Mesorhizobium japonicum MAFF 303099: one gene and its partner. The protein of the gene in region 2 interacts with the protein of the main gene of each other region in a pairwise test. Links are inferred from orthologs where the notes say so. Each region holds a gene or a part of one and is shown on either strand. Other genes may lie near its edges. The genes, in order: ndk and MAFF_RS02485.

Region 1 (15,069 bases), 6.3 Mb from region 2 along the record:
TCTGAGGTCCGGGCGAGGCGCCGAGACGGCAGCGAAGCCCGCGCTTGCAGGTTCGCCATGCAGTTTTCAAGCCTAGAAGCGTGCAACGGCTATTTTGCGGCTTCTCCTGCCCCACAAGGGGAGAAGGGTCGGGGGAGTACAGGCAATAAAAAAGCCGGGCGCGAGGCCCGGCTTTTTCGTGTCGTGGCTTGAACGACTTAGAACTTCATACCGACGCCGAAGGTGACGCGGTTGTCGGTGGCCTTGACCTTGCCGATACCGTCGAAGCTCTTGCTGCCGAAGTCGGTATAGCGATACTCGACACGGCCGAAGACGTTGTCGGTCAGCTTGATGTCGGTGCCGACGCCGGCGGTCCAGCCGAGCATCGTGGCGCGGTCGCTGACGCCGAGGACGGTGTCTTCCACCTTCAGGCTTCTGCCGGCGAGACCGCCGGTGCCATAGAGCAGGATTTCCGGGGTCACGGCGTAGCCGAGACGGGCACGCAGCGAGCCTTCGAAGCCGGCCTTGGAATTGATGCCGTTATCGTCGCCCTTGACGCCGTTGTAGCCGAGTTCGGCTTCACCGCCGTACACGAAGTTCTCCTGCTGCCACTGATAGCCGCCGAAGACGCTGCCGACGAAACCCTTGGTGTCGGTCGAAACGTCGAAATCCTTCTCCTTGGTACGGCCGCTGAAGCCGTAGCCAACGTTAAGACCAGCATAGGGGCCGGCCCAGGATGCGACAGGCAGTTCGGCAACCGGTGCGGGTGCCGGGGGCTCTTCCTGGACGACGTCTGCGGCATAGGCAGTACCACCGAGGGCGAAGAGCCCGAGCGCAACGGCCAGCGGCCGTGCGAATTTGAGATTGGCTTGCATTGTTCTTTACTCCTTAAGCCACAGGACACAGGCTTGTTTCTCACGATCGCCATCAACCCGTCCGGGGGGTGAAACGGATCTGGCGTTCGTCGGTTCCAAATGTCGTGTCAAAATGCGGCTGAAGCGAACCTGAACTTGGGTCATTACCCGGCGCGAATGAGGCGGAACCTTGACGTTGCATCTTCGCAACAGCGAAATGTCAGCAGCCATTTCATGCTGCGCTGCACACCGCTTGGTGCAAGGAGTCCAGCGTCCTATATTGCTTCCGGCGGTTCCGACTCCGAGACGAGTCGGCATGCCGAACCGGGCGTTTCGCCACAATGCTGCCCCAAGTGCGAATGCCGTTTAACGCATGCCGGGCCATATTTCGTCGGCGTCGTGTTTTCGGGCCGAAATTGAGGATTGACAGCAGATGAGCAAAGCCACTGCCGCGGCCCTGGTGACGGGCGGGGCGAAACGGATCGGCAAGGCAATTGTCGAAGACCTCGCCGGCCATGGTTTTGCCGTCGCCATCCACGCCAATCGCTCGCAGGGCGAGGCGGATGCCTTGGCGGCGGGGATCAACCAGTCTGGCGGCCGCGCCACCGTGGTTGGGGCGGACTTGACCGACACGAATGCTGTCGCCGGCCTCGTTGGTCAGGCGGAGGCCGCGTTGGGGCCGATCTCGCTGCTGGTCAACAATGCTTCGCTTTTCGTCGATGATTCGATCGAGGATTTCGATTGGCAGGCCTGGGACCGCCACTTTGCCATCCACGTGAAAACGCCGGCGCTGTTGGCGCGGAATTTCGCCCGCGCCTTGCCCGAAGGGCGCGAGGGGCTGATCGTCAACATCATCGATCAGCGCGTCTGGCGCCCGACGCCACGCTACTTCTCCTACGCGCTGTCGAAGTCGGCTTTGTGGACCCAGACGCAGATGCTGGCGCAGGCGCTCGGCCCGCGCATTCGTGTCAACGCGATCGGTCCTGGCCCGACACTGAAGAATGTGCGCCAGGACGATTCCGATTTTGACGCACAGCTCGCTGGCCTGATCCTGAAGCGCGGCCCGGAATTGCCGGAATTCGGCGCCACCATCCGCTATCTCTGGGATGCGCGCTCGGTCACCGGTCAGATGATCGCGCTCGATGGCGGCCAGCATCTTGCATGGCAGACGCCCGATGTGACAGGCATGACGGAATGAGTCCTTTAGACCAAAAGAACAAGCCGCGTGGCGGGGCCGATGACCTGCCTCCCGAAATCGACCTTGAGGATGAGGCGCTGGAGGAGATCGTCGAACCGACAGGTCCGGATGTCGCCTTCACGGCCATCGACTGGACGCCGCATGCCGGGGATGCCGAAGGCATGGTCGGCGCCGAGGTGATCCAGACCTTGGTCAAGCGGCTGCCCAACGCGCCCGGCGTCTACCGCATGATGAACGCCGCAGGCGACGTGCTCTATGTCGGCAAGGCGCGCAGCCTGAAGAAGCGCGTCACTAACTACGCGCAAGGCCGGTTCCACACCAACCGTATCGGCCGCATGGTGCGCGAGACGTCGACGATGGAATTCGTCGTCACCCGCACCGAGATCGAGGCGCTGCTGCTCGAAGCCAATCTTATCAAGCGCCTGCGGCCGCGATTCAACGTGCTGATGCGCGACGACAAGTCGTTCCCCTATATCCTTTTGACTGGCGACCATGTCTCGCCCGGCATCTACAAGCATCGTGGCGCGCGGTCGCGAAAGGGCGATTATTTCGGCCCCTTTGCCTCGGCCGGCGCCGTCGGCCGCACCATCAATTCGCTGCAGCGCGCCTTCCTGCTGCGCAGCTGCACCAACTCGTTCTACGAAAACCGCACCCGGCCATGCCTGCTCTATCAGATCAAGCGCTGCGCCGGCCCCTGCACCGGCGAAATCTCGCATGAGGGCTATGCCGAACTGGTCGCCGAGGCGAAGGATTTTTTGTCCGGCCGCAGCCAGAAGGTGAAGACCGAGATTTCGGCCGCCATGCAGCAGGCCTCCGAGGACCTCGATTTCGAACGTGCCGCCATCTATCGCGACCGGCTGGCCGCCCTGTCGCATGTGCAGAGCCATCAGGGCATCAATCCCGCGACCGTCGACGAGGCCGATGTCTTCGCCATCCATCAGGAAGGCGGCCAGGTCTGCATCCAGGTGTTCTTCTTCCGCACTGGCCAGAACTGGGGCAACCGCGCCTATTTCCCGAAAGCCGATCCGGCCCTGGAAGCGGCCGAGGTATTGGGCTCGTTCCTGGCGCAGTTCTACGACGACAAGCCGACGCCGCGGAACATTCTGCTGTCGCGCGGCGTCGAGGACCAGGAATTGCTGGGCGAGGCGCTGTCCACCCGCGCTGGCCGCAAGGTTACGATCTCTGTGCCGCAGCGCGGCGAGAAGAAGGACCTGACCGACAATGCCTTGCAGAACGCCCGTGAGGCGTTGGGCCGCAGGCTGGCCGAAACCTCGACGCAAGGACGGTTGCTTGCCGGTTTCGCCGAGACCTTCGGCCTGGCCAAGCCACCGGTGCGCATCGAGGTCTACGACAACTCGCACATCATGGGTACCAATGCCGTCGGCGCCATGGTTGTCGCGGGGCCGGAAGGGTTTGTGAAAAACCAGTACCGGAAATTCAACATCCGCTCGACCGAGATCACGCCGGGCGACGATTTCGGCATGATGCGCGAGGTGATGGAGCGGCGCTTTTCGCGACTGCTCAAGGAGCATGGCGATGTCGCGCCCAACGACGCGGCCTCGGCGGAAGCGGGTGATGATATCGAAGACGACATCTCCGGCAGCTTCCCAGCCTGGCCCGACGTCATCTTGATCGATGGCGGCCAGGGCCAGATGACGGCGGTGCGCAAGATTCTCGCCGATCTCGGCATTGAGGACCGCGTCGTGGCGATCGGCATCGCCAAGGGCCAGGACCGCGATGCCGGCCGCGAGCGCTTTTTCGTCAAGGGCAGGGATTCTTTTTCGCTGCCGGTGCGCGACCCTGTTCTCTATTTCGTCCAGCGGCTGCGCGACGAGGTCCATCGCTTCGCCATCGGCTCGCACCGGGCGCGGCGCAAGAAGGAGATGGTCAAGAGCCCGCTCGACGAGATCGCCGGCATCGGCCCCGGCCGCAAGCGGGCGCTGCTGCTGGCATTCGGCACCGCCAAGGCCGTCAGCCGTGCCGCGATCGAGGATCTGAGGAAAGTCGACGGTATTTCCGAACAGGTCGCCAAACTGGTCTACAATCATTTCCACGAAAGTTGAAAATTCGGCACTTTCCGCTGGTCAGTCGAATCTGGCCTGTTGACCCCCTACATTGGCTTCTGATTTGAGTACGCAGGCAGAAAGAGTCCACCAGACATGGCCCAGCGCGCGTTCAACCTGCCCAACATGCTGACCTACGCCCGCATCATCGCGGTGCCGCTGGTGGTGCTGTGCTTTTTTCTCGAAGGTCATCTGAAATCGAGCGACTTCGCCCGCTGGTCGGCGCTGGTCATTTTCCTGCTGGCGTCCGTCACCGATTATTTCGACGGCTATTTTGCGCGCGCCTGGCAGCAAACCTCCAACATCGGCAAGATGCTCGACCCGATCGCCGACAAGCTACTGGTCGCGACCTGCCTTTTGCTGCTGGCGGCCGACACCGATCGCCATGCCGGCATTGCCGGCTGGTCGCTGTGGGCGGCCATCATCATCCTGTGCCGCGAGATCCTGGTTTCTGGCCTGCGCGAATATCTGGCGGCGCTCAAGGTCTCGGTGCCGGTGACGCAGCTTGCCAAGTGGAAGACCACTATCCAGATGGTCGCCATCGCCTTCCTGCTGGCGGGACCGGCCGGCGACAAGATCTTCCCGCTGACGACGCAGACCGGCCTCGTTTTGCTGTGGATAGCCGCACTCGTCACGCTCTACACCGGCTACGACTATTTCCGCGCCGGCCTCAAGCACATCATGGACGAGTGAAATGACGACCCGCCTCATCTATTTTGCCTGGGTGCGCGAACGGATCGGCACGTCAGAGGAAGACGTCGAATTGCCCGCCGACATCGAGACCGTCGCCGACCTCTTGCGCTGGCTGCAATCGCGCGGCGAGGGCTACGAACATGCGCTGCAATATCCCGACGTGATCCGCGTTGCCATCAACCAAGAACATGTCGACCACCGCGAAAAGATAGCGGGCGCGCGCGAGATCGCGCTGTTCCCGCCGATGACCGGAGGCTGACACCCATGTCGGCCGTCCTGGCGCCGACCGTGCGCATCCAGCGCCAGGATTTCGACGTCGCCGCCGAGATCGCTGCGCTGACCCAAGGCCGCGCGGACGTTGGCGCGGTGGTTTCTTTCTCCGGCCTCTGCCGCGATGAGCAGGGCGCGCTCTCGGCACTGGAGCTCGAACATTATCCCGGCATGGCGGAGGCCGAGATCGGCCGTATCGCCGCCGAGGCGGTTGAGCGCTGGCCGCTGCAAGGCCTCACCGTCATCCACCGCCATGGCAAGATTCGTCCGGGCGAAAACATCGTGCTGGTGGTGGCCGCCTCGGCCCATCGCCAAGCCGCGTTCGAGGCGGCGAACTTTCTCATGGATTACCTCAAATCGCGCGCGCCCTTCTGGAAGAAGGAGCATCGCACCGATGGTTCCGAAGGTGGCTGGGTCGAGGCCAAGGAAACCGACACCCAGGCGGCAAAGCGCTGGAAGTCATCGTCCGAATAAATCCCGTCGCAGCCATGTATTGACCGCAATCCTTTGGCCAATTGCGTGAGGTTGATCAGCCCAGGGCATCGGCGGCCAGGGCACTGGCAGCCCGGGCACTGGCAGCCTGGGGCAAGGGAGGTGGTCATGCTGAGCAGGCTCGCGGAGTTCTTCGTCTTCGGTTTCGTGCCTCTGGTCGTCAGCGTCCTGGCGGTGCCGGAACTGTCCGTGGCCGCTGAAAAGGCGGTGAGGGGCGAGGTGATCTATCGCGAGCGCATCGCCCTGCCGCCCAGCGCCGTGCTTTCGGTCCAGCTTGCCGATGTCTCGCTGGCCGATGCACCGGCCAAGATCATCGGCGAGCAGACTATCAAGCCGGCTGGCCAGGTGCCGATCAGCTTCGAGATCAAATTCGATCCGTCGGTGATCCGGTCGCAGATGACCTATGCGCTGCAGGCGCGGATCACCGTTGACGGCAAGTTGATGTTCATTTCCGATGTGCGCCATCAGCTCGACCCGCTGACCGACACGCCGCAGACCATCATGCTGAAGATGGTGGCGTCAGGTACCGAGCCGACGGCCTCCGTCTTTGGTCAGCTCTGGGTGGTCGATTATGTCGATGGCATCGGCGCCATCACCGCGCCGCAGGCGACGTTCAGGGTCAGCGAGGCCGGCAAGGCCGGCGGCAGCGGCCCCTGCAACACTTATTTCGCCACCGCGAAAATCGATGGCCAGGCGATTGCGATCAGCGACATCGGCTCGACCTACAAGGCCTGCGCGCCTGAGGCGATGGCCGAGGAAAAGGCCTTGTTCGATGCTTTGGCCAAGGCGGCGTCCTACAAGGTCGATGCCGGCAAGCTCACCATATCGGACAAGAACGGCCGCGAAATCCTGCGCTTCAGCGCCGCGAGCTGATCGCCAAATGAAAAGGCCGGCGAAGCGCCGGCCTTTTCCACATCAGACTTGATGATATCGGCTCAGCCGACGATCTCGGTGTCCGAGAACCAGTACTTGATCTCCTGCGCCGCGGTTTCCGGCGCGTCGGAGCCGTGCACCGAATTCTCGCCGATCGACAGCGCGTGCACTTTGCGGATGGTGCCTTCGGCGGCGTTGGCCGGGTTGGTGGCGCCCATCACTTCGCGGTTCCTGGCAATGGCGTTCTCGCCTTCCAGCACCTGGACGATCGTCGGAGCCGACGACATGAACTCGACCAGTTCGCCGAAGAAAGGGCGGTCCTTGTGGACGGCGTAGAAACCTTCCGCCTCACGGCGGCTCATCCAGACGCGGCGCGAAGCGATGACGCGCAGGCCGGCGTCTTCCAGCATCTTGGTGATGGCGCCGGTGAGGTTGCGCCGGGTAGCGTCCGGCTTGATCATGGAAAAGGTGCGTTCGAGCGCCATGGGTCGTCCTTGTCTGAGAATGGAATTGAGAGTGGCGGGCTCTATACAAGCCGCCCGGCCCATTGCCAAGGGGTGAGGAGCGGTCCGCGAAGCGAACGCCCGGAGCGCGAGCAGGGAGACGACATCAGATGGCTGCACAGCAACATTTTGCTTGCTATAGTCACGTGTCGGCGCCGCGCTGAAGTCGGCCCGAATGGAGACAACATGACCATGGCAGACGATCGTCAGGAGCGCATTCGCAACCGCGCACATCAGATCTGGCAGGAAGAGGGGCAGCCGGCCGGTCACCACGAACGCCATTGGCACCAGGCGGCAGCCGACATCGCTCGGGAGGATGCGGGCAAGCCGGCGGCCAAGAAGCCGGCCAAGAAGGCAGCCGGCGTCAGTAAGGCCAAAGCCGCTCCCAAGGAAGAAAAAGCTGCCGCGAAAGCCAGCAAACCGAAGACCAGCAAGCCAAAGAAGGCGGCCAAGTAGGTAGGCCCGCTATCCCGCCGCTGATTTTCGCCACGGATTGACGGCGCGCCAACCTGCCATGCGGGCAGGGCAGGCGCTTGCGGCCGTCAGGCCGCCGCGGCAACCTTTCGTCCCAGCCCGCCATGCAGATCGAGGCAGCGGGCGAACCATTGCGCCACGACGTCGCTGTCTTCAAGCAGCTGGTAGGGCGTTGCGATGCGTGCCCATTGCAGCGCGCCGAAGACGATATAGTCCGCAAACAGCGGCGCAGCGCCGCCGATGAAAGGCTGATAACCCAGCGTCGAACGCAGCGGCTCGAGCGAAGCCCGAAACGCCGCCAGGCCGGCATCGCGCGCCGCGACGACATCTTCCAACTGCCTACCGAAGCGCTGCTCCCGGCTCTGTCGGAAATACACGGCGTTCTCGTCGTCCTGCATGCCATGGAGGTCGATGAGTGCTGCGGTGGTGACGTAGGGGTGGATGGTCAATTGCGACCAGCGCTCGATGAAGCGCGCCATCGTCTTGCCGCCTTCGCCGCCAAACAGCGTCGGCCGGTCCGGATAGGCGTCCTCGAGATAGAGCGCGATGGCGAAGGAATCGATGACGACCTTGTCGCCGTCGCGGATCACCGGAACGGTTTTCGAAGCGCCGCCCTCGATGGTGGGCACCTCGAGAAAACGCGTCGGCGCGGTCGAGATATCAAGCCCCTTGTGGGCCAGCGCCATCGTCGCCTTCCAGCAATGCGGACTGAACGGACGGCTCGCGTCACGCCCGACGAGCTCATAAAGCAGAATGGTCATTGGCGCGGGTCTCTTTGCGGTCTAGGTATCGCTCGCGACACCCCGAAACGGGGGGGCGGGAGAAAAGATGAAACAGCACTTCATGATGTTTGCGGCGTATAATCAATGGGCCAATGGCCGCATCTATGATGCCGCCGCGGACCTCGATGACGAGGAATTCAATCGCGATGTCGGCGCCTTCTTCGGCTCGCTGATGGGCACCCTCAACCATCTGCTTGCCGCCGATCGCATCTGGATGAAGCGCTTCACCGGCGAGGGCGACGCGCCGACGGCACTGGACGCCATACTGCATCGGGCCTTTCCCAAGCTGAGGACGGCGCGCGAGGCGGAGGACCGGCGGATCATCGACTGGCTTTCCGGCTTGAGCGACAAGGCGCTGTCGGGCCGCTTCACCTATATGACGCTGTCGGATATGCGCACCGTCTCGCAGCGCCTTGCGCCTGCGCTGGCGCATGTCTTCAACGACCAGACCCATCATCGCGGCCAGGCGCATATGATCCTGACGGTTCTGGGCCGTCCTTCCGTGCTGCTCGATCTGGCGCATTTCCAGCGTACCGAAGAGGGCAGGGCTTTCGCCTGATCCAGGTAAGCGGCCCGCGCCGACTATCGCCGCATCTTCTGCAGAAGCATGGCCTTCACGTCAGGCCATTCGGCAATTTCAGACAGCTTCGGTAGCCAGGTCGCGGATTTCACTGTCCAATTGGCGTTGCGTCAAAGCCGCTTCCGCCATGACCCATTGTTTGAACAGCAGAACCTTGCGTGCGGCAAGGCACTTGTGGGGAGACACGAAATACCAGCCGGCGCTATTGGGATGGTGGACGGCAAAGGGAGCGACCAGCTTTTCGGCGCGAATGTCGCTGGCCATATAGGCACGGTTGGCCACGGCAAAGCCCATTCCTGCATTGGCCGCCTCGTAGGACATCATGCACGAGTCGAAATAGATGCTTTTGGTTTCGCTGAGCACGAAGCTGGCGCCGGCGAAACCAAGCCAGGATTGCCAGTTCTGGGTGCAGGTGTCGGAATGCAGAAGCGTGAAGTGCCTGAGATCGTCCGGCTCCACCTTGGACACCGGCTTGTCGCCGAGAACCTCATGGAACAATTTGCGGCTGCACACCGGTGTCAGGTCTTCCCGAAACAGCAGATCGGATGGCAGCCCGTTGAAATGGCCGTCGCCATAGCGGATTTCGAGGTCGAAATCGGAGGTCGAGAACTCATGCGTCGCGTAGGAGGTCGAAACCCGCATCACGATATCGGGATATCGCCGCTGGAACTCCGGCAGGCGCGGAAACAGCCAGCGCGCGGCGAAGGTCGGCAGCACGGATATCTTCAGCACATGTTCCTGCGATTGTCCGGTCGCTTCCATGCTAGCGGCGACGATCCGCTCCAGCGCCTCGCGAACGCGCGAGACATAGGTCTCGCCTTCCGGCGTCAGCGACACCGCATTGCCGCCGCGCTGGAAAATCTTGAAGCGCAGCTGGTCTTCCAGGCTCTTGACGCGCTGGCTGACCGCTGAAGCGGTGATGAACTGTTCCTCGCCGGCTCGCGTGAAATTCCCGTGGCGCGCAGCACTCTCCACGATTTTCAGCGAATTGAGGTTGACCTGACTGAGCAAACGCACGGGCTTCGACCTTAAGCTGGGCTTACACTAGCACCAGCATTCCTAATTTTACAGGGGGGGCTAATTCAATCGACTGTTAACTAAGTGTTTGCCCCCCACTTGGAGAAGTACAATGAACGCACATACCATACCCGAACTGCGCTATGCGATGAGCCGTGAGGCCATTATCGGCCACGAAACCGCCTGGAAAGTGTCGAGTTTCGGCGTTGCACAGTATCTGCATGGCTATGACCCGGCACTGCTCGCCGCAATCGAGGAGGCCGCGCTGAAGCTCAAGGACAGTCATGCCGTGCACAAGCACCTCGACCTGACCTTCATCACCGGCGCCGACCGTTTCATCCCCGAAATCAAGGAGTTGCTGCACGACAAGCTGCGCCTGGAGCGGCTGTCCGACATGATGGGCACGAAGCTGGAGCCCTATCCGCTGTCGATCGTCGGTTCGACCGTCACCTTCATGAATCCCAGGGACGGCGCCGTCGAATGGCATTGCGACGGCGTTCCGGTCACCGAGCTTATTCCTTTGTCGATCAGCAATCCGCTGGTCGGGGGCCATCTCGAAATCTATTGCGACGATTCCGAGACCGGCCGCGCCATCCTCGAATCCGGCCGCGAGATCCCGCGCAACCGCATCATGCGCATCGATCACAAGATGAACTACGCGACACTCGGACAGTTTCTTGGCGTGCTGCATCGCACCGCCCCGATCCAGTACGGCGAGCGCGTCACCCTGGTGCTCAACCAGCGTTCGGTGGCCAAGCCCTATGTCGACGACAACCGCATGTTCTATCTCGCCGCCGACAATGATCACGACCGCGAGTGGGTCAACGAATTGGCCGAAGATGTCTGGACCAACCAGTTGCCGGCCTATCGCCGGTTCGAGGCGGAGCATCCGACGCCCGCTCCGGCCTCCGAAACACAGGTTTCGGGCGGAGCCAGGGGATCATGGTAGTCAACCATGATCCCGAGAAGTGGGAGCCGGTCTTCGGACGAGATCATGGTCCAACACAGGGATAGAGCCCCAGGCCGATTGTTTCGGCATGGATCAAGTTCGATATCCGCGCTTGTCTTTGCTGCCGGCGCGGTGGCTTTGTGGTCGACCAATGCCTTGGTCGGCAAATCCCTGCTGGCAACCCATCCGGTATCGCAAGTGCAGTTCCTGCAATTTGCGGGAGCTGCACTGGTCTTCGCCTTGATCCGGTTCATGAGCCGTGAGGCGGCTCCATCGGTCGCGCCCCGGGCCGCGGTCGCAGCGCTTGCCGTCGGCATCATCGGTCTGGTCGGCACCATGGTGCTGCAATACATCGCCTTCGCCTCGATGCCGGTGATCGAAGCCAATCTCGTGGCCTACACCTGGCCCTTGATGGTCGCCGCGGCGGTGATCGCCTTCGACAATCCCCGGCGTCCGGCCTTGCTGGGTCTTGCCGCGGTCCTTGGGTTTGTCGGCGTCGCGCTGGTGATTTCGGGAGGGCGTGAGAACAACTGGTTCCAAGGCGATCTCGTCGGCTATTTCGCCGCATTCGGGTCTGCGCTGTGCATGGCGTTCTATTCGGTGATGGTGGGACGGCTCGCCACTTCGCCCGATCGCCTGCTGCTACCTTCATCGCTGGTCGGCGTCGCCTTGGCGCTTCTATGGTCCGCTGGCGAAGGCGTCGCCTGGCCCGCCGGCATGGATCTGGCCCTCGGGCTCTATCTCGGCGCCGGCCCGATGGGGCTGGGTTATTACTTCTGGTCGCGCGCCTTGAAGCTTGAAGGCAGCGGCAAGGTCGCGGTCGTCGCCTATCTCACGCCGATTGCGTCGACATTGCTGCTGACGCTGTCCGGGGAACAGTTGACGACGACCGCCATTGCCGGCGCTGTCCTCGTCATCGGCAGTTGTATCGCGGTCGGTCTGGAGCGCTCGGAGGCGCAAGACTATGTTTGACGACAATGAACGTCTCGCTAGGCAGGAAGCGCATTGGCTGATCAAGGAATTTGGCGCCGAGGCACCGCTTTACGCGGCGATGAAGGCTGAAAAGGCGATTGAGCAGAAGGATTTCGGGCGCTGTGCCCGTTGGCGGCGTATTCTTGAGATATTGGCGGATGCCCGGACGACCAAGTCTGCCGCTTCCAAGTATTAGATTTTCTAATTTGCGCGGCGTCGATTTCCCATAAAAATAGTTGACGCCAAGTCTTGATTCGTTTTGGCGCTTGGCGACCCGCTGGGGGACGCGGTTAAAGAGATACATCGACGAAAGTCTTCGCTGGGGTGGATGACTTTCTCGCAAATAGGATGAAAGAATTGTCAAATATCGAGGATAAGACCGTTATAGAGCTAACGGCCGATATTGTCTCGGCTTATGTCGGCAACAATCCACTCCCGGCTTCTGGCCTGCCTGACCTGATTGCCAGCGTCAGTGCATCGGTTCGGAAGCTGGCTGGCGCGGTCGTCGTGGAAAGCCCGAGCCTGGTTCCGGCCGTCAACCCGAAAAAGTCGGTGTTTCCCGACTACATCATCTGCCTGGAGGACGGAAAGAAGTTCAAGTCGCTCAAGCGACACCTCAGGACAGACTATGGTTTGAGCCCGGACGACTATCGGGCCAAATGGGGCCTGCCACCGGATTACCCGATGGTTGCCCCGAATTACTCGGCGACCCGGTCGGCGCTGGCAAAGTCGACAGGGCTTGGCCGCAAACCGGCAGCAGCGCCGGCCGCCGTGGCAAAGAAAGGCAAGGCAAAGGCCTGAGCGGGCGGCCTCCTGAAAGGCCCGGTCGCTTTGTTCTGCGCAAGTCGCAGCACGATTGCCTGGTGCAATCGTGCTGCCGTGTCGATGTGAGCGGCGCAATTTGGGTGCCGCGTTCTAAAGAAAAAAATCTGGAGCAGTTCACCGTTTAAGTGAAACATGAACTGCTGCAATGCTTATTTTGAAGCAAAGGGAAAGCGCAGTGCGCTTGTTCTGGACAAGATGTTCACGCTTTTCCTGGAATTGCTCGGTGGATCGAAACCTTTAGATCGCAATCAACATTGCCGCGCGTCCCTACGACCACGATGATGTAGTCGCCGTCCTTGGGAAGGGCGCCGCTCCATTTGGTGACGCCCGCACCGGTGCCGGCTATTGTTGGGCCTTGTACATCGATGCCGCTGTCGCCTTTCTGGTGGTGGCGCCGGGTAGGTAGATGGAGAAAACGCCGTTGTTCTCCACCGAACTGAGTATGATCTCGGCTTTTTTGCCCGGCCCTTGCGCCAAATGAGTAGGTGGCACTCGCCCCTCGCTCTACACCGTCGCTGATGGTGGCGCTGGACTTGCCTGCGGGAAAATGGATCGGCGTCGCGGATAATCGTCTGCATTCTGCCCATGTGTCGCGCTCGCGCCGACGACGATGGTAACTGAAAGCAAAGTTGAGACAACGCTGTTCTTGGTCAACACTCGATCTCTCCCGTTTAGTCGGTACTAAAATTATATCAACACGAATAGAAATAGTATAAATTCCTCAGGCCGGTATCTTCAATATCCGTTCCGGCGGTCTTGCGATCGGCGACTTGGCAATCAAAGTCCGAGCGACGCCATTTGATGCCCCCGGGTTGATGCCGGAGGGCGCTGCCGCTGCCGCCCGTTTTCACGCGATCGGGCCAACTGGCCCGCAAGGCCTTGCGAAGCGTCGATGTCCGGTGCAAAAGCGCGGCCATGCTGATCATCAACGACCTTTCGCTCCGCATGGCCGGGCGCCTGCTTCTCGACCACGCCTCGCTGACCTTGCCGGCCGGCACCAAGGCCGGCCTTGTCGGTCGCAACGGCACCGGCAAGACGACGCTGTTCAAGGCCATCACGGGAGATTTTCCCTCCGAGACCGGTTCGATCAGCCTGCCGAAGAACACGCGTATCGGCCAGGTGGCGCAGGAAGCGCCCGGAACCGAGGAGCCGCTGATCGAGATCGTGCTCAAGGCCGACGTCGAACGCACGGCGCTGCTCGAAGAGGAAAAGACGGCCACCGATCCGCACCGCATCGCCGACATCCACATGCGGCTGGCCGACATCGACGCGCATTCGGCCGAGTCCCGCGCGGCCACCATCCTGGCCGGCCTCGGCTTCGATGACGCGGCGCAAGGCCGGCCGGCCTCGTCCTTCTCCGGCGGCTGGCGGATGCGCGTGGCATTGGCGGCCGTGCTGTTTTCAGAGCCGGACCTTCTGCTGCTCGACGAGCCGACCAACTATCTCGATCTCGAAGGCACGTTGTGGCTGGAAAACTACGTGTCGAAATACCCGCACACCGTGCTTCTGATCTCGCACGATCGCGACCTGCTCAACCGGGCCGTCAACTCGATCGTTCACCTCGACCAGAAGAAGCTGACCTTCTGGCGCGGCGGCTACGATCAGTTCGAGCGCCAGTACACCGAGCAGAAGGAATTGCAGGAAAAGGGCCGCGTCAAACAGGAAGCCGCCCGCAAGCACATGGAGTCCTTCGTCGAGCGTTTTCGCGCCAAGGCGTCCAAGGCCAGACAGGCACAGTCACGCATCAAGGCCCTGGAAAAGATGAAGCCGATCGCGGCCATCGTGAACGATTCGGTGCGGCCGTTTTCATTTCCGGAACCGGTGAAGACCGTGGCCTCGCCGATCGTAGCGCTGAACAACGTCAATGTCGGCTACACCGAAGGCCAGCCGATCCTCAAGAAGATGACGCTGCGCATCGACGCCGACGACCGCATCGCGCTGCTCGGCGCCAACGGCAACGGCAAGTCGACTTTCGCCAAATTGCTATCCGGCCGGCTGAAGCAGGAGAGCGGCACAATGACGGTGGCGCCGGGGCTGAAGGTGGCGATCTTCGCCCAGCATCAGCTCGACGATCTGCGCCCGGAGGAAAACGCCTATGAGCATGTCCGCCGGCTGATGCCGGAGGCGCCGGAATCCAAGGTGCGCGGCCGCGTCGCCCAGTTCGGTCTGACGACCGAGAAGATGAATACGCCCGCCAAGGACCTGTCCGGTGGCGAGAAGGCGCGGCTGTTGATGGGTCTGTCGGCCTTCGAGGGGCCGAACCTGTTCATCCTAGACGAACCGACCAACCATCTAGATATCGACAGCCGTGAATCGCTGATCCATGCGCTCAACGAATTTCCCGGCGCCGTCATTCTGATCTCGCACGACCGGCATCTCTTGGAGGCGACCGCCGATCGGCTGTGGCTGGTCAAGGACGGCGCGGTCAACCCGTATGACGGCGATCTTGAGGACTACAAGACGCTGGTCACTGGCGTGTCCGGCGATCGCCGTGGTAAGCGCGAGGCGGACAAGGCGTCCAAGGCCGACCGCCGCCGCGATGCGG
Region 2 (15,136 bases):
CGGCTCGTCCGTGACGTCGCAGGGAAAGGCCGTGACGCTGCCCGGCATCTGCGCGGTCTCGACGATGAGCGTGTCGATCGGATCATCGTCCAGTGCCGTTACCGCCACCGCATAGCCCTGGGACGCCAGATCCCTGGCCAGCGAGCGGCCAATGCCGCTGCTGCCGCCCGTGACCCAGGCGACGCCGTGTTTCGGATCGGCCCGATAGAGTGTCATGTTGCGCCCTGCCGAGTTGTTGGTGCCTTGCTCTAGCGGTGAAGAAATCGAATGAAAAGAGTGCTTTTCGACCACAGATGAAAATGAACCGTGCGATATCGAGCCAGCTCTGGAGGGCGTGGATGTACAGCAGTACCCGAAATGCGACTGGACCAGGCAAATTCTTGCCTTGAAACCAAAGCTTCGGGTTTCTAGGGTTTCGGCGCACGCACACAAGGAATCCTGAATGCCCCGTTCTGTGATCGACGCGATCGGCAACACGCCTCTGATCCGCCTTAACAAAGCGTCCGAAGAAACCGGCTGCGAGATCCTGGGCAAGGCCGAATTCATGAATCCGGGGCAATCAGTCAAGGATCGCGCCGGGCTTTTCATCATCCGCGACGCCGAACGGCGCGGCCTATTGAAGCCGGGCGGCGTCATCGTCGAGGGAACGGCAGGCAATACGGGCATCGGGCTGACGCTGGTCGCCAAGGCGCTGGGTTATCGCACGGTCATCGTCATTCCCGATACGCAGAGCCAGGAAAAGAAGGACACGATCCGGCTACTCGGCGCCGAGCTGATCGAGGTGCCGGCCGTGCCCTACAAGAACCCCAACAATTACGTGAAACTGTCGGGACGGCTGGCCGAGCAGATGGCGAGGACCGAGTCCAACGGCGCCATCTGGGCCAATCAGTTCGACAATGTCGCCAACCGCGATGGGCATATCCGCACCACGGCGGAGGAAATCTGGGCACAGACCGGCGGCAAGGTTGACGGTTTCGTCTCGGCGGTGGGTTCAGGCGGCACGCTGGCCGGCGTCGCTTTCGGGCTGAAGGCCAAGAGCAAGGATGTGAAAATCGCGCTCGCCGACCCGCTTGGTGCCGCCCTCTACAGCTTTTACACCAGCGGCGAGTTGAAGTCCGAAGGCAGCTCGATCACCGAAGGCATCGGGCAGGGGCGCATCACCGCCAATCTAGAAGGGTTCACGCCGGATTTCTCGTTCCAGATCAAGGACGAGGACGCGCTTCCGATCGTCTTCGACCTGATCCAGGAAGAGGGCCTGTGCGTCGGCGGCTCGACCGGCATCAACATTGCCGGCGCCATCCGGCTCGCCAGGGAATTAGGCCCCGGCCACACCATCGTGACCATTCTTTGCGACTACGGCACGCGCTACCAGTCGAAGCTGTTCAATCCGGAATTCCTGCGCGAGAAGAATCTCCCGGTGCCGGGGTGGATGGAACTGCAGAGCAAGATTTCGGTGCCTTTCGAAAAGGTCGAATGATGGCGCACAAGACGGAAGCGTTGTTTCGCGACGATGCCTATCTCGCCACGGCGGATGCGGCGGTTGCTGCCGTCAATGATCGTGGCGGCATCATTTTCGATCGGACGATCTTCTACGCCACCTCGGGTGGCCAGCCGGGCGATACCGGCCATCTCGAACGTGCCGACGGCAGCCGCATCGCCATTGCCGCCACCATCACAGGTGAGACCAAGGACGAGATCATCCACGTACCGGCGCCGCAGCAGGCGGCCCTGGCGGTTGGCGAGAAGGTCAAACTCGCCATCGACTGGGAACGTCGGCACCTGTTGATGCGCATGCACGCGGCTTGCCATCTGCTTACCGTCGTTTGTCCGTTTCCAATCACCGGTGCGGCGGTTTCCGAGGACGATAGCCGTGTAGATTTCGACATTCCGGACGCCAGCTTCTCGAAAGAAGAGGTGACCGCGAGCCTGATGGATCTGGTGCGCGCCAATCATCCGATTTTCACCAGGCTGATCAGCGATGAGGAACTCGCCGCTAACCCCGGCCTGGTGAAGTCAAAAAATGTCCGGCCGCCGGTCGGCACCGGCAAGATACGCCTGGTTTGCATTGGTGAGAATGGCGCGGTCGATAGCCAGCCCTGTGGTGGCACACATGTGAAAAGCACCGGCGAGATCGGCGAAATCCACATCGGCAAGATCGAGAAGAAGGGCCGCGAGAACAGGCGCTTCCGCATCCGCTTCGGCCCGATGCCGGCAGCCTGAACACGCAACACTTGCTTACCCGGGATAGAGAGAACCAGAATGGCCCAGGACAGTCCTTTCACCGTCGATGCGGACTGGCTGCAGGCGCGCCTGGGCGAGCCCGGCCTGACCATCGTGGACGCATCCTGGTACCTGCCGGCGCAAAAGCGCGACGCGCGCGCCGAATATAATGCAGCGCACATCCCGGGCGCCCGTTTCCTGGATCAGGACGCGGTGTCGGATCCCGACGCTGCTTTGCCGCACACGCTGCCTTCGCCTCAGCATTTCGCGCAATATGTTGGTTCGATGGGCGTGTCCGCCGATGACACCATTGTCGTCTATGATGGTCCCGGCTTTTTCTCGGCACCCCGGGCATGGTGGATGTTCCGCATTATGGGTGTTTTCCAGACCTATATCCTGGATGGCGGATTCGACGCCTGGAAAACGGCCGGCCGGCCGGTAACGGCCGAGCCGACGAAGATCGCGCCAAGCGTGTTCCATGCCGATTTCGACGCCGGCCGCGTCGCCAGCCTCGCCGACATGCGCCGGATCGTCGAGACCAGCGCCAGCCAGATTGCCGACGCCCGTGGACCCGGCCGCTTCACCGGCGCCGAGCCCGAGCCCCGCGCGGGTATCCGCTCCGGCCATATGCCGGGAGCGCGCAACGTACCGTACTCCGCCCTGTCGGAAAACGGCATGCTGTTGTCGAAGGACCGTTTGCGCAAGGTGATCGAGGAGGCCGGCATTGACCTGTCGAAGCCCGTCGTCACATCTTGCGGCTCCGGTGTCACCGCCGCGGTGGTTACGCTGGCGCTGGAGACGCTTGGCCACACCGACAACAGGCTCTATGACGGCTCATGGACGGAATGGGGCGGGCTCTCCGACACGCCTGTCGTGACCGGCCCCGCGACGCCCGGTCCCGCTAAGACCGGCAAGGAATGAACGCGATGGAAAACGGTGTGCTGCAGGACATTGAAGTCACGGTGACTTTTCTCGAAATGGATGCCCCTCCCGCCGTCTCCCCGCCAGTGCCCTACAACCGCCAGGTTGCGTTGCTGAAGACCAAGGACATCCCCTTGCATTTCTATCGCTATTTGATGGACCGGGTCGGGCGCAAATGGCATTGGGTGAATGTTCTCAGGCTGGACGATGAGGAGCTTTCGGCCGGCATCCACCGTGAGGACCGCGACATCAGGGTGCTCTACCTCGACGGTGCGCCAGCCGGCTTCTTTGACCTCAAGCCGCATCTGCCTGATGAAGTCGAACTCGCCTATTTCGGCATGATGGAACATGCTACCGGGCAAGGTATTGGCCGATGGTTCCTGGGCTCGGCGATTTCAGCCGCCTGGTCGCATGGGCCGAAACGGGTGACGGTGCAGACCTGCACGCTGGACCATCCGGCGGCTCTGCCGCTCTACCAGAAGCTCGGCTTCAAGCCGGTCGCGCAGAAGAAAGAGGTCGTGCATCCGCTGCCTTTCGCCGAGCGCTCGGCCAGCGTCATGCGCCCGTGACATCGGCCGGAACCTGAACCGGCCGTTCATCGGCGCTTCAGCCTGCCTTTGGCATCTTGCCCGCATCGTCAATGCGGCCGAGGCCGAAGGAGAACACGCCGTACACTGGCCGCCGCTCTGATCGCCGCGATTGCCATGCCGAGCCTTGCCGCCGCCTAGGCGACGACCCCCTCGACCGCGACGATCGAGCGCAAGCTCGAGGCGGCGCCGCGAGTGAAGCTGCGGCCGAACGAGCGCGTCACCATCCGCGAATTCAAGCGCCGGCCGGATTTGCGCCGTATGGCGCGCTCGATCGACATCCAGTCGATCAATTTCGGCTTCGGCTTGGCAGCTATTTCCAGTTCGCAATACGACAAGATCGAGAATATCGCCGATGCACTGCAACGCATCCTGCGCCGCGATCCCGGCGCGCGTGCTGATCGAAGGACACACCGACGCAGTCGGCTCCTTCCAGTCGAACCAGGTCCTGTCCGAACAACAGGCCCTTCGTTGAAAGGCACGCTGGTGCGCGAATTCGGTGTACCCGGCTATGCCCTGGAGACCGTTGGCTGCGGCGAGGAGTTCCTGCTCATGCCGACGCAGAACGAAAACTGGCAGAATCGCAGGGTGACATTGCGACGCTTCGACTATTTCATTCGGTGATCTCCAATCTGGTTAGCCGGCTTATTTAGACGATTTGGCGTTATCGCTGGTGCCTTGGTCCGGGGGACTGATCGCCAACATCGCATCGGACCTCGATCCCTTGGCAAGAATCGGGTGGGAAGCATGGACCCGAGCGCATAATTTCCGGTCAACAAACCGGAGGTTTTCACCATGGCCATTCAGTTCAAAGCGCTACCCACCGAACATGTCAGGGCGCTGCAGCGCGGCGGTCCCGATGCTTACAGCCAGACGCCAGAGCGGCGGATTTCCGATGGCGACGGCATGCCTTGCCGGCATTGCCTGAAGAACATCGCCGCCGGCGATGCCTATCTCATTCTTGCCTACCGCCCCTTTCCGGAGCTTCAGCCCTATGCCGAAACCGGGCCGATCTTTCTGCATGCGGAAGAGTGCGAGCGTGCTGCCGAGACCGAAGCGCTTCCCGAGGTCCTCGAAAGCCCCGACTATATCGTGCGCGGCTATGGCAGGGATGACCGCATCGTCTACGGCAGCGGTGGAGTCATTCCAACCGGAGCAATCGCTGCGCGGGCCGAGACTTTGTTCGAACGCCACGACATTGCCTATGTGCATGTCCGCTCGGCGCGCAACAACTGCTATCAGTGCCGGATTGAACGGGCCTGACTCGCAGGGGATTGCGGTCAAGAAGCCTGTCGTACTCCCGTCGCATAGATGCGGTAGAAAGCGAGTGTCGATCGATTGGCCGACCGCGGATGAACCGGCGGCAATCTCGATATCGAGGAAGCGGGGCTTTGGCTCCGCTTTTTTGTTTGCCTGCATGCGCAAAAAGAGTGTTCCGGGCAAAGAAAAAGCCCGCCGGCCAGGCCGACGGGCCGCAACTTTTGTCTGGAGGGCTTCTTAGTTGAACTTGTACTTCGCGCCGATGCGCACGGTCTGGAACGAAGCTTTGTCGGTCAGCGTACCATCCGGAGCACCGAATTCGGACGAGAAGTCCTTCTTGCCGAACTGCGAATAGCGATATTCAAGACCCACGGTCATGTTGCTGGATACCGCCGTTTCGAGGCCGCCACCCACCGTGAAGCCACTCTTGTTCCAATCGATGATATCGCCGACCGGATCCGAAGCGTGCAGGTCGAAATGCTGGTAGCTGTAGCCGCCGATGACATAGGCCAGGGTCGATTCGTTGACCTTGGCGCCAACGCGGGCCAAAGCATCGAAGCCATAATCGTTGTCGAGTTTGATCGAGCCGCCAGGGATGTCGAGTTTGGAGCGAATTCCAGAATAGCTGGCATCGAGCTGTACACCGGCAACCCAGCTGCCGAAATCGTAGTCATAACCAATGCTGGCTTCGCCGAGCACGCCTTCGCTGCCAATGCCGTTGAGATCGAGAGCGCCGCCACCAAGGTCGACGCCAAGGTCGTGAACCGCCGTGCCGGCGCCAAGCGCGCCACCAACGTAGAAGCCGGTCCAGTTGTAGGTCGGGGCCGCAAATGAAGCGCCGCCACCGTTCTGAGCGCCGAAGCGATAGTTGGCGGCGATATGGAAGGTATGGGTGGACGGTTCCACGTTCAGAGAACCGCCCCCAAAATCAATAACCGACTTGTCACCATAGGCCGCGTAACGGTACTCGGTCTTCAACGTCCAGTTGCCACGCAGTACGGTTTCCATGCCGACGCCGAGCACATAGCCGCTGCGATTCTGGGTGAAATTCAAGCCCTCGGCAAAGCCCGATCCATCGAGCTTGAAATGCTGCCAGCTGTAACCGCCGAGCACATAGCCGAGCGTATCGGGGTTAAGGAGATAGCCAGCGCGCAGGCCGACGTCGAAACCGTAAGAATTGGTCAGGTCGATATCGGCACCTGGAATGCTGATCGACGGGCCGATGTTTCCGCCGTTGGCGTCAATGAACCCGCCCAGGAGGAAACGATCGGAGACCATATAGTCGTAGCCGGCGGTCAGTTCGCCGAATACGCCGTTGCCGCCGATGCCATTGAAGTCGATAATCGGCGCAACGCTGAACTTGTGCACACTGGCGCCAAATCCACCACCGATGCCGATATAAGCACCGCTCCAGTTGAAACCGGATGCTTCGACAGGCTGCACAACGTCAGCCGCTTGGGCTGCAGACATTAAAGCCACAGCAGAAACGGCGCCCAACAGAAAAGATTTCGCAGAAACGCGAAGAAACATAGCCCAAACCCCCAATCAATAAACCCACGATGTCTCTAGCAGGGAGTCGGCCAGACTAGGAATGACAAATATGCAACAGTCTTGGGCAACCTACCTCTGCAGCTGATACCGATCTGCCGAGTAACCAGGCTTGTCGCCTAGAAAGGCCAATAAAAAGCCCGCCGGAGTGGACCGGCGGGCAACAACAGCAAATTGACTTTTTCTGGGTGTATCAGGCCGCGAGAACTGCTTTCGGCTCGACCAGCTCGTAGCCGAGCGCTTCGGCGACCGCGCGGTTGGTGATCTTGCCCTTGTGGACATTGAGGCCGTTGCGCAAATGATGGTCGTCGACCAGCGCCTTGAGGCCCTTGTCGGCGAGCTGCAGGCCGTAGTGCAGCGTGGCGTTGTTAAGGGCGTGGGCCGAGGTGACCGGCACGGCACCTGGCATGTTAGCGACGCAATAGTGGATGACGCCATCGACTTCGTAGGTCGGCTCGGCGTGAGTCGTCGCATGCGAGGTCTCGAAGCAGCCGCCCTGGTCGATGGCGACGTCGACCAGCACCGAGCCCTTCTTCATGCCCGACAGCATTTCGCGGGTGACGAGCTTGGGCGCTGCAGCGCCAGGGATCAGCACAGCGCCGACGACGATGTCGGCCGAGAAGCATTCTTCCTCGAGCGCTTCGACGGTGGAGTAGCGGGTGTGCACACGGCCGGCAAAGAGGTCGTCGAGTTGGCGCAGTCGCGGGATCGAGCGGTCGATGATGGTGACGTCGGCGCCAAGGCCGGCGGCCATGCGGGCCGCGTGCAGGCCGACGACGCCGCCGCCGAGCACGGTGACCTTGCCGGGCAGCACGCCGGGCACGCCGCCGAGCAGCACGCCGCGGCCGCCATTGGCCTTCTGCAGCGCCGTGGCGCCGGCCTGGATCGACAGCCGGCCGGCGACTTCCGACATCGGTGCGAGCAGCGGCAGGCCGCCGCGATCGTCGGTGACGGTTTCGTAGGCGATCGCCGTGACGCCCGAAGCGAGTAGGCCCTTGGTCTGTTCCGGATCCGGAGCCAGATGAAGGTAGGTGTACAGGATCTGGCCGTCGCGCAGTTGAACCCACTCATTGGGCTGCGGCTCCTTGACCTTGACGATCATGTCCGACTTGGCGAACACGTCGGCGGCGGTCTTGGCGATGGTGGCGCCGGCGGCGCGATAGGCGTTGTCATCGGCGCCGATGCCGGCGCCTGCGCCGGCCTCGACCAGCACTTCGTGGCCGTGCGCCACATATTCGCGGACCGAGCCTGGCGTGAGGCCGACGCGATATTCGTGGTTCTTGATTTCCTTGGGGCAGCCGACGCGCATTTTCTTCTCCTGATCCGGGCCCTTTTGGGCTCACTCCCTGTATTGTCGGAGTGAACCATGAATCGGCTCGCAAGTGTTTGCGAATGCGCTTGCGTGTGCAGGCCGGTTTCGATAATCCTTGCGTAAAATAGCAGGATATTCGCAGGATTCACGAAAAATGCCGCTCGACAGGATCGATATCGCCATTCTCGAGACTTTGCAGAAGGATGGCAGGATACCCAATGCCGCGCTCGCCGAGAAGGTTGGCCTGTCGCAGTCGGCCTGTTCGCGCCGGCTCGATAATTTGGAAAAATCCGGCACTATCCGCGGCTACCATGCCCGGCTGTCCAATGCCGCACTCGGTCATCAGATGACGGCGATCGTGCATATATCGCTGTCGGGCCAATTCGAGAAGACGCTGTCGGATTTCGAAGCAGCGATCAAGCGTTGCCCCAATGTCTTGTCCTGCCACCTGATGTCGGGCGAATACGACTACATCCTGCGCATCGCGGCGAAAGACCTGGTCGACTATGAGCGCATCCACAAGGAATGGCTGTCGGCCATGCCGCATGTGACCAAGATCAACTCGTCCTTCGCCTTGCGCGAAATCGTCGACCGCACCGCCATGGGGATGAAGCCGGAGATGGCTTGAGTTTGCCGGCCTGACCTTGCTCTCGACAGGCTTCAGGCTTCAGTGACAATTCGATCCATCGGAATGTCGTGCGGCTGCGGACAGATGGTGGCGATGCGCTGCAGTTCGTAGCCGACGCCGATGACCAGTGGCTTGAACGGCATGGCGGCCAGCGTGCGGTCGAAGAAGCCGCCGCCATAGCCCAGGCGATAATTTGCCGGATCAATGCCGACGATCGGCGCGATCACGATGTCCGGCAGCACCGGATCGCCCTCGGCCGGAATCGGTATGTTCCAGACGCCCTTTTCCAATCGGTCGCCCGGTTTGTAGGCACGGAAGATCAGGGGGTGCCCTTTCTCGACGACGATGGGCAACGCCGTGCGGCCGCCGTGCTCGTTGATGGACGCCATCCATGGTCGCAAATCCGGTTCGCCGCGAAACGGCCAGTAAAGGCTGACCATGCGGCCGCGGATTTCACCGATGATCGTGTCGAGCCCTTCGGCGATGCGCTGCGACATGGCTGCTCGCGCGTCGGCCGAAACAGCAAGGCGGGCTCCGATCAACCGCTCGCGCTCGGCCTTGCGCCAGCGCCGCACATCGGTCCAGTCGGATAGCGGCGCCCGGAATTCCGGATCGAGCTCGTGCATGAAGCAGGGAGGCGAGGCATACTGTGCCGGACCCTGGTCGTCATGATCGTTGGCCATGTGCCACCTCTTAGCGTGTCCGATGACGCTATACCTCGCTACACGATACAACTTGTGCAGTCACGACATGGGACGGCGAGTCCCGGGTACTTCCTTCTGTTGTTGCATTGCACAAAAATACCTACATCCGGGACAGGCATCTTGCCATCAGGGTGAATGAGATGAACCAGGCCAGCCATCATGTTGTTGTCGTCGGCGCGGGGTTCGGCGGCCTCGAACTCACCCACGCGCTGGCTGGACAGCCGGTGCGCATCACCATGATCGACAAGCGCAACCACCACCTTTTCCAGCCGCTGCTCTACCAGGTGGCGACGACCGCGCTGGCGACCTCCGAGGTTGCCTGGCCGATCCGCCATCTCTTGCGCAAGCGCAAGGACGTGACGACGCTGCTGGCCAATGTCACCGGCGTCGACCGTGCCGGCAAACGCGTGCTGCTCGATGACGGCAGCGCCGTCGCCTATGACACGCTGGTGCTCGCCACTGGCGCCCGCCATGCCTATTTCGGCCATGACGAATGGGAGCCTTTCGCGCCCGGCCTGAAGACGCTGGAGGACGCCACCACCATTCGGCGGCGCATTCTCCTGGCCTTCGAGCAGGCCGAGCGGGAAACCGATCCCGCCAAACGCGAGGCGCTGCTGACTATTGCAATCGTCGGCGGTGGGCCGACCGGCGTGGAACTGGCCGGCACTATCGTCGAGCTGGCGCACGACACGCTGCGCGGCGAGTTCCGCAACATCGACACGCGGCAAACACGCGTGGTGCTGATCGAGGCCGGTGATCGCATCCTGGCCAATTTCGCGCCAAAACTCTCCGACTACGCCAGCAAGGCGCTCGAGCGGCTCGGCGTGACGGTCGAACTCGGCCGGGCCGTCACGCGCTGCGACGCCGAAGGTGTCGTGTTTGGCGACAAGCAGTTGGCAGCCCGAACGATCCTGTGGGCAGCCGGCGTTGCGGCTTCGCCCGCAGCCGAATGGCTGGGCGCGAAGGCGGACCGTGCGGGCAGGGTGCTCGTCGAGCCTGACCTCGGCGTGCCCGGCAGCCCGGAGATTTTTGTCATCGGCGACGCAGCCCTTGTGCTGCGGCCCGATGGACGGCCGGTGCCCGGCGTGGCGCCTTCCGCCAAGCAGGAGGGCCGCCACGTCGCCGCGACCATCAAGGCCAGGCTCGGCGGTGACAACACCGCGCGGCCATTTCACTACAAACATGCCGGCGATCTGGCGACGATCGGCAAACGCGCCGCCGCGATCGATTTCGGCTGGATCAAGCTCACGGGCTGGCTCGCCTGGTGGCTGTGGGGCATCGCGCACATCTATTTCCTGATCGGTTTCCGCAACCGGCTTGCGGTTTCCCTGAGCTGGCTGTGGATCTACGTCACCGGCCAGCGCAGCGCCCGGCTGATCACCCAGGGCGACGACGACAAGACCTGACTTTTCTTCACTGTCCCATTCATCCGCCCGTCATCTCTAGCTGATGGATTGATGTGCGGATGCGCGCGACTTCTTGAGTGGACTTGAGCTGATTTCGGCGCGAAGTTCGCCTCGGGGCAGGGCGTGTCAGCTTGTCAATGAGGAGAAAACATGTCGCAACTGCTCCATCCCGTCTCCCGCCGCGGTTTCCTCGCTGGCGCCGCAGCCACAGGGGCGCTGATCGTGCTTCATCCCTTCTCCGCCCGGGCGCAGGCCAACCAGGCGCATCTTCGGATCATGGAAACCACCGACATCCATGTGAACGTTCTGCCTTACGATTACTACGCCGACAAAGCCAACGACACGATGGGTCTGTCGCGCACTGCATCGCTGATCGACGCGGTGCGCAAGGAAGCCGTCAATTCGATGCTGATCGACAATGGCGACCTGCTGCAAGGCAACCCGATGGGCGACTACATCGCCTACGAGAAAGGCCTGAAGGACGGCGATCTGCATCCGGTCATGAAAGGCATGAACCTGCTGGGCTACGAGTGCTCGACACTCGGCAACCACGAGTTCAACTATGGCTTGTCTTTCCTGGACAAGGTGCTGGCCGGCGCCAATTTCCCCTTCGTCTGCGCCAATCTGATCCGCGGCACCGAGCTTGCCGCCAACCCGCGCGACGACAAGCTCTATCTCAAGCCCTACGTGATCCTCGACAGGAAGATCAAGGACGGTTCGGGTGCCGAGCAGCCGATCCGGATCGGCATTATCGGCTTCGTACCGCCGCAGATCATGGTCTGGGACCTCAAGAATCTCGAAGGCAACGTCAAGACGCGCGACATCGTCGAGGCGGCCACGGCCTGGGTGCCACAGATGAAGGAAGAGGGCGCCGACATCGTCATCGCGCTCTCGCACTCCGGCATCGATGTGAAGCAGGGCGACATGATGGAGAACGCCTCGTTCTTTGTTGCCGGCGTCGATGGCATCGATGCGGTTTTCACCGGCCACCAGCATCTGGTGTTCCCCGGCAAGAAGGACTTTCAGTCGCTCGAAGGCGTCGACACGCAGAAAGGCACGCTGCAGGGCAAGCCCGCCGTGATGGGCGGTTTCTGGGGCTCGCATATGGGGCTGATCGACCTGATGCTCGAGCGTGACGGATCGAAATGGAAGGTCGTCTCCGCGACTTCCGAGGCGCGGCCGATCTTCGAGCGCGTCGACAACAAGGCCAAGCCGACGGTTTCCGACGACAAGCGCATCATCGCCGCCCTCGAGCAGGACCACCAGGCGACCCTGGCCTATGTGCGCCGTCCGGTCGGCAAGACCTCCGCGCCGCTCTATTCCTATTTCGCGCTGGTCGCCGACGATCCGTCGGTGCAGGTCGTCAGCCAGGCGCAGACCTGGTATCTGAAGGATATTCTCAAGAGCACGCAGTGGAAGGACGTGCCGCTGCTGTCGGCCGCCGCTCCCTTCAAGGCGGGCGGGCGCAACGGCGCCGACTACTACACCGACGTGCCGGCGGGCGACATCGCCATCAAGAACGTCGCCGACCTCTATCTCTATCCCAACACCGTGCGCGCCGTCGAAATCACCGGAGCGCAGGTCAAGGAATGGCTGGAAATGTCGGCCGGCATCTTCAACAGGATCGAGGCAGGGAAGGCTGACCAGGCACTCATCAACACCGATTTCCCGTCCTACAATTTCGACGTCATCGACGGCGTCTCCTACAAGATAGATCTGTCGCAGCCGCCGAAATACGATGCCAAGGGTGGGGTGGCGAATGCCGGCGCCAACCGCATCGTCGACTTGATGTTCGGCGGCAAACCGATTGATCCCAATCAGAAATTCGTCGTCGCGACCAACAATTACCGGGCCGGCGGCGGCGGCAATTTCCCCGACATCAATGCCTCGAAGATCATCTATGAGGCGCCGGACACCAACCGCGACGTCATCGTTCGCTACATTGTGAGCCAGGGCACGATCAACCCGTCGGCCGACGGCAACTGGTCGTTCGGACCGCTGCCGGGAACCAGCGTCGTATTCGAGACAGGCGTCAAGGCAAAGGACTTCATCGCCGATGTGAAGTCGCTGATGATCGAGCCGGCGGGCGAGGGCGAAGCGGGGTTCGCAAAGTATCGCATCCTTCTCTGATCCGCATCGCACGGCATCAGTTCGCCGGCGTCAGCGGCAAGGCCGTCGCGGGAGCTGGCGGGCTGACCGGCAGTGTCGGCTCGAGGGACGTACCGGTCGGGTCGCTGGGCACGGTCAAGGGCGACATACCATTCGGAGCGTGCACCTCGTGGATGGTCGAGGTTGGCGTGTTGTCGATGAGATCGCTCGCACCAGGCGTCACGGTCGGGCTGATGCTGTGGCCCAGCGGGTCGTTCATGACGGTCGGTGGGGGGTTATGCGCCGTGCTTCGGCAGCGGATATGGCGGCAAACAGGATGGCAAGGGCGGTGAAAGTTCGCTTCAAGGAAGCCTCCTATGATCAGAGGCGCTCGGCGTTGGGTTGGGCGCGGGGCATTGGTGCGTCAGAACGATCGATGCGTGATCTCGGTTTCATCACATTCGCATCAAGAGGTTGCGATCGGCCGCCTTGGGCGTACCTCACAATTTAAGTCAGCGGATCCCAACAAGGCTGGCCACTGGCGGTGAGATCGATGAGTGTGCCGGCTTACGCCTTGTAGACCACTTGCCGCACATCGATGTAGCTGGCGCGGAAACCGGCCTCGCAATAGTGCAGGTAGAACTCCCAGAGCTTCTTGAAGCGATCGTCGAAGCCGAGCGGCACGATCTTCTCCCAGGATCCCCAGAAGCGGTTGCGCCATTCGGCGAGCGTGCGCGCATAGTCATCGGGAAACACGCGCTCACGCAGATGCGCGAGGCCATGGTCTTTGCCGAGCGACTTCAGGATCGACGGTGTCGGCAGCATGCCGCCCGGAAACACGTAGCGCTGAATGAAGTCCGGCCGGGCGCGATAGGTGTCGTAGGCGGCCTCGTTGATGGTGATGATCTGCAGGCCCGCAGTGCCGCCGGGCCTCAGGCAGGACTTCATCTTCGAGAAGAACACCGGCCAATATTTCTCGCCGACCGCTTCGAACATCTCGATCGAGGCGATGCGGTCGTAAGTCCCTGTTTCGTCGCGGTAATCCTGCAGCTTGATGTCGACCTTGTCGGCAAGCCCGGCCTTGGCGATGCGTGCCTTGGCGAAATCGTGCTGTTCGCGGCTGATCGTCAGCCCCGTCACGCGGCAGCCGATCTCGCGTGCCGCGAATTCGGCAAAACCGCCCCAGCCGCAGCCGATCTCCAGCACATGATCCTTTCCGCCGATACCCGTATCCCTGGCCAGCGCCCGATATTTGGCGGCCTGGGCGCTTTCGAGGTCGTTGGCGCCATTCGCGTAGAGCGCCGAGGAATAGGTCATGCTCGGATCGAGCCACTCCCTGTAGAAGGCGTTGCCGAGATCGTAATGCGCGGAGATGTTGCGCTTCGAACCGGTGCGTGTGTTCTCGTTGAACCAGTGGCGGATGCGCTGGACGGTGTTTATGAGCCAGCTGGCGCCGCCGGCGACGCGTTCGCCGATCGCCGAATTGACCACGAACAACTCCAGGAAGCTGGTGACGTCAGGGCTTTCCCAATCGCCGTCCATGTAGGATTCGGCAACGCCGATCGTGCCGCCGGAAAAGGCGCGGCCTGGCAGGCGCCAGTTCTTGAGCACCAGCTCGGCGTCCGGGCCGGGTCCCTTGCCGCCAACCAAAACGGCGCGGCCATCCGGCATCCTGACCTTGAGCGAACCGCGCGGCAGGTTCATCGCCGCCGACAGCACCATGCGCGCCTTGGCCGGCAGGCCCTTGACGATCTCGGCGAAATTGAACTCGTCGAGCCTGACCGCTTCGCCCGACGCTACGCTATGATGGTCCCCGTCTGCCATTTCATGCCCCTGGACTTCCGTGGTGCCGGCGCAAATTGCCGGGTCACGGTTCTCTTGGATCATTCGCCAGGTTCGAAAGCCTTGCCTGGTCCAGGTAGCTCCCAGTGCTTCCCAGTGAATGTCTGCCACAATCTTCCACGTGATGAGGGGGAACTTCAAGAGGCAGGCTTCTGGCTGGGCTGTGCCACGTGGCGTCCGACATCCGCGCCTTGCGTCAGGTTGCTGCCGTCCGCAATCAAAAACGTCTATGGCCGCCGCAGCGCATGTGCGATAGCTTTAGCCATGCGTTATGTAATCGTCATTGCGGCAATCGCGTTCTTCCTGATCTGGGACGGTCTCTACAACCAGGGCCGGTATCTCGACATCTCGGTCAGGGAGCTCAACCACGTCGTGCGTTACGTCACCGGCAAGGCCTGAATATCCCTCCCGAAGAGAGCCCGTCGCCGCGGATCGGGTCCCACACCGTTTGGGGCGCGTCGCAAGGACGCGTGGCGCCATGAACGGTTGACGCGAGGAAACCGCCGTCACAAAAGACCCCGGCATTCAGATCGAGGAGGCGGGGTTGATCCGGCATATCGTTTTCTTCAGCGCGCGGCGCAAGGAGGATGTGGAGGCAGTGCGCACGGGGCTGCTGGTGC

The links.
Region 1: the proteins of MAFF_RS02485 (region 2) and ndk interact in binary tests that used the Escherichia coli proteins (3 or more experiments, as listed by UniProt). The link is inferred for Mesorhizobium japonicum MAFF 303099 from one-to-one orthologs.

Annotation. Positions count from the first base shown.
Region 1 is NC_002678.2:6,533,476-6,548,544, forward strand. Bases 5,197-7,991 are described here. They hold ndk (nucleoside-diphosphate kinase), read right to left. Parts: upstream 6,908-7,991; coding sequence 6,485-6,907; downstream 5,197-6,484. Other genes in these bases: MAFF_RS32175 (molybdenum cofactor biosynthesis protein MoaE), read left to right, coding at 5,197-5,531; MAFF_RS32180 (YbaY family lipoprotein), read left to right, coding at 5,658-6,422; MAFF_RS32190 (DUF2934 domain-containing protein), read left to right, coding at 7,112-7,381; MAFF_RS32195 (glutathione S-transferase family protein), read right to left, coding at 7,468-7,991. In the rest of the region: MAFF_RS32150 (outer membrane protein), read right to left, coding at 198-854; MAFF_RS32155 (SDR family oxidoreductase), read left to right, coding at 1,267-2,031; excinuclease ABC subunit UvrC, read left to right, coding at 2,028-4,094; pgsA (CDP-diacylglycerol--glycerol-3-phosphate 3-phosphatidyltransferase), read left to right, coding at 4,191-4,787; moaD (molybdopterin converting factor subunit 1), read left to right, coding at 4,789-5,046; more of MAFF_RS32175, read left to right, coding at 5,052-5,196; more of MAFF_RS32195, read right to left, coding at 7,992-8,160; MAFF_RS32200 (DinB family protein), read left to right, coding at 8,228-8,740; MAFF_RS32205 (LysR substrate-binding domain-containing protein), read right to left, coding at 8,819-9,778; MAFF_RS39835 (hypothetical protein), read left to right, coding at 9,891-10,727; MAFF_RS32215 (DMT family transporter), read left to right, coding at 10,773-11,699; MAFF_RS32220 (hypothetical protein), read left to right, coding at 11,692-11,895; MAFF_RS32225 (MucR family transcriptional regulator), read left to right, coding at 12,048-12,500; MAFF_RS32230 (hypothetical protein), read right to left, coding at 13,217-13,453; MAFF_RS32235 (ABC-F family ATP-binding cassette domain-containing protein), read left to right, coding at 13,440-15,069. UniProt on the Escherichia coli protein: Major role in the synthesis of nucleoside triphosphates other than ATP. The ATP gamma phosphate is transferred to the NDP beta phosphate via a ping-pong mechanism, using a phosphorylated active-site intermediate.
Region 2 is NC_002678.2:249,161-264,296, forward strand. Bases 7,335-10,196 are described here. They hold MAFF_RS02485 (5-formyltetrahydrofolate cyclo-ligase), read right to left. Parts: upstream 9,160-10,196; coding sequence 8,509-9,159; downstream 7,335-8,508. Other genes in these bases: ald (alanine dehydrogenase), read right to left, coding at 7,335-7,845; MAFF_RS02480 (Lrp/AsnC family transcriptional regulator), read left to right, coding at 8,003-8,476; MAFF_RS02490 (NAD(P)/FAD-dependent oxidoreductase), read left to right, coding at 9,321-10,196. In the rest of the region: MAFF_RS02435 (SDR family oxidoreductase), read right to left, coding at 1-216; MAFF_RS02440 (cysteine synthase A), read left to right, coding at 443-1,477; MAFF_RS02445 (alanyl-tRNA editing protein), read left to right, coding at 1,477-2,220; sseA (3-mercaptopyruvate sulfurtransferase), read left to right, coding at 2,260-3,141; MAFF_RS02455 (GNAT family N-acetyltransferase), read left to right, coding at 3,147-3,710; MAFF_RS02465 (DUF1203 domain-containing protein), read left to right, coding at 4,524-4,991; MAFF_RS02470 (outer membrane protein), read right to left, coding at 5,226-6,518; more of ald, read right to left, coding at 6,730-7,334; more of MAFF_RS02490, read left to right, coding at 10,197-10,586; MAFF_RS02495 (bifunctional 2',3'-cyclic-nucleotide 2'-phosphodiesterase/3'-nucleotidase), read left to right, coding at 10,737-12,716; MAFF_RS02500 (hypothetical protein), read right to left, coding at 12,733-12,954; MAFF_RS02505 (SAM-dependent methyltransferase), read right to left, coding at 13,242-14,498; MAFF_RS41120 (hypothetical protein), read left to right, coding at 14,781-14,915; MAFF_RS02515 (Dabb family protein), read left to right, coding at 15,061-15,136. UniProt on the Escherichia coli protein: Involved in the removal of 5-formyltetrahydrofolate.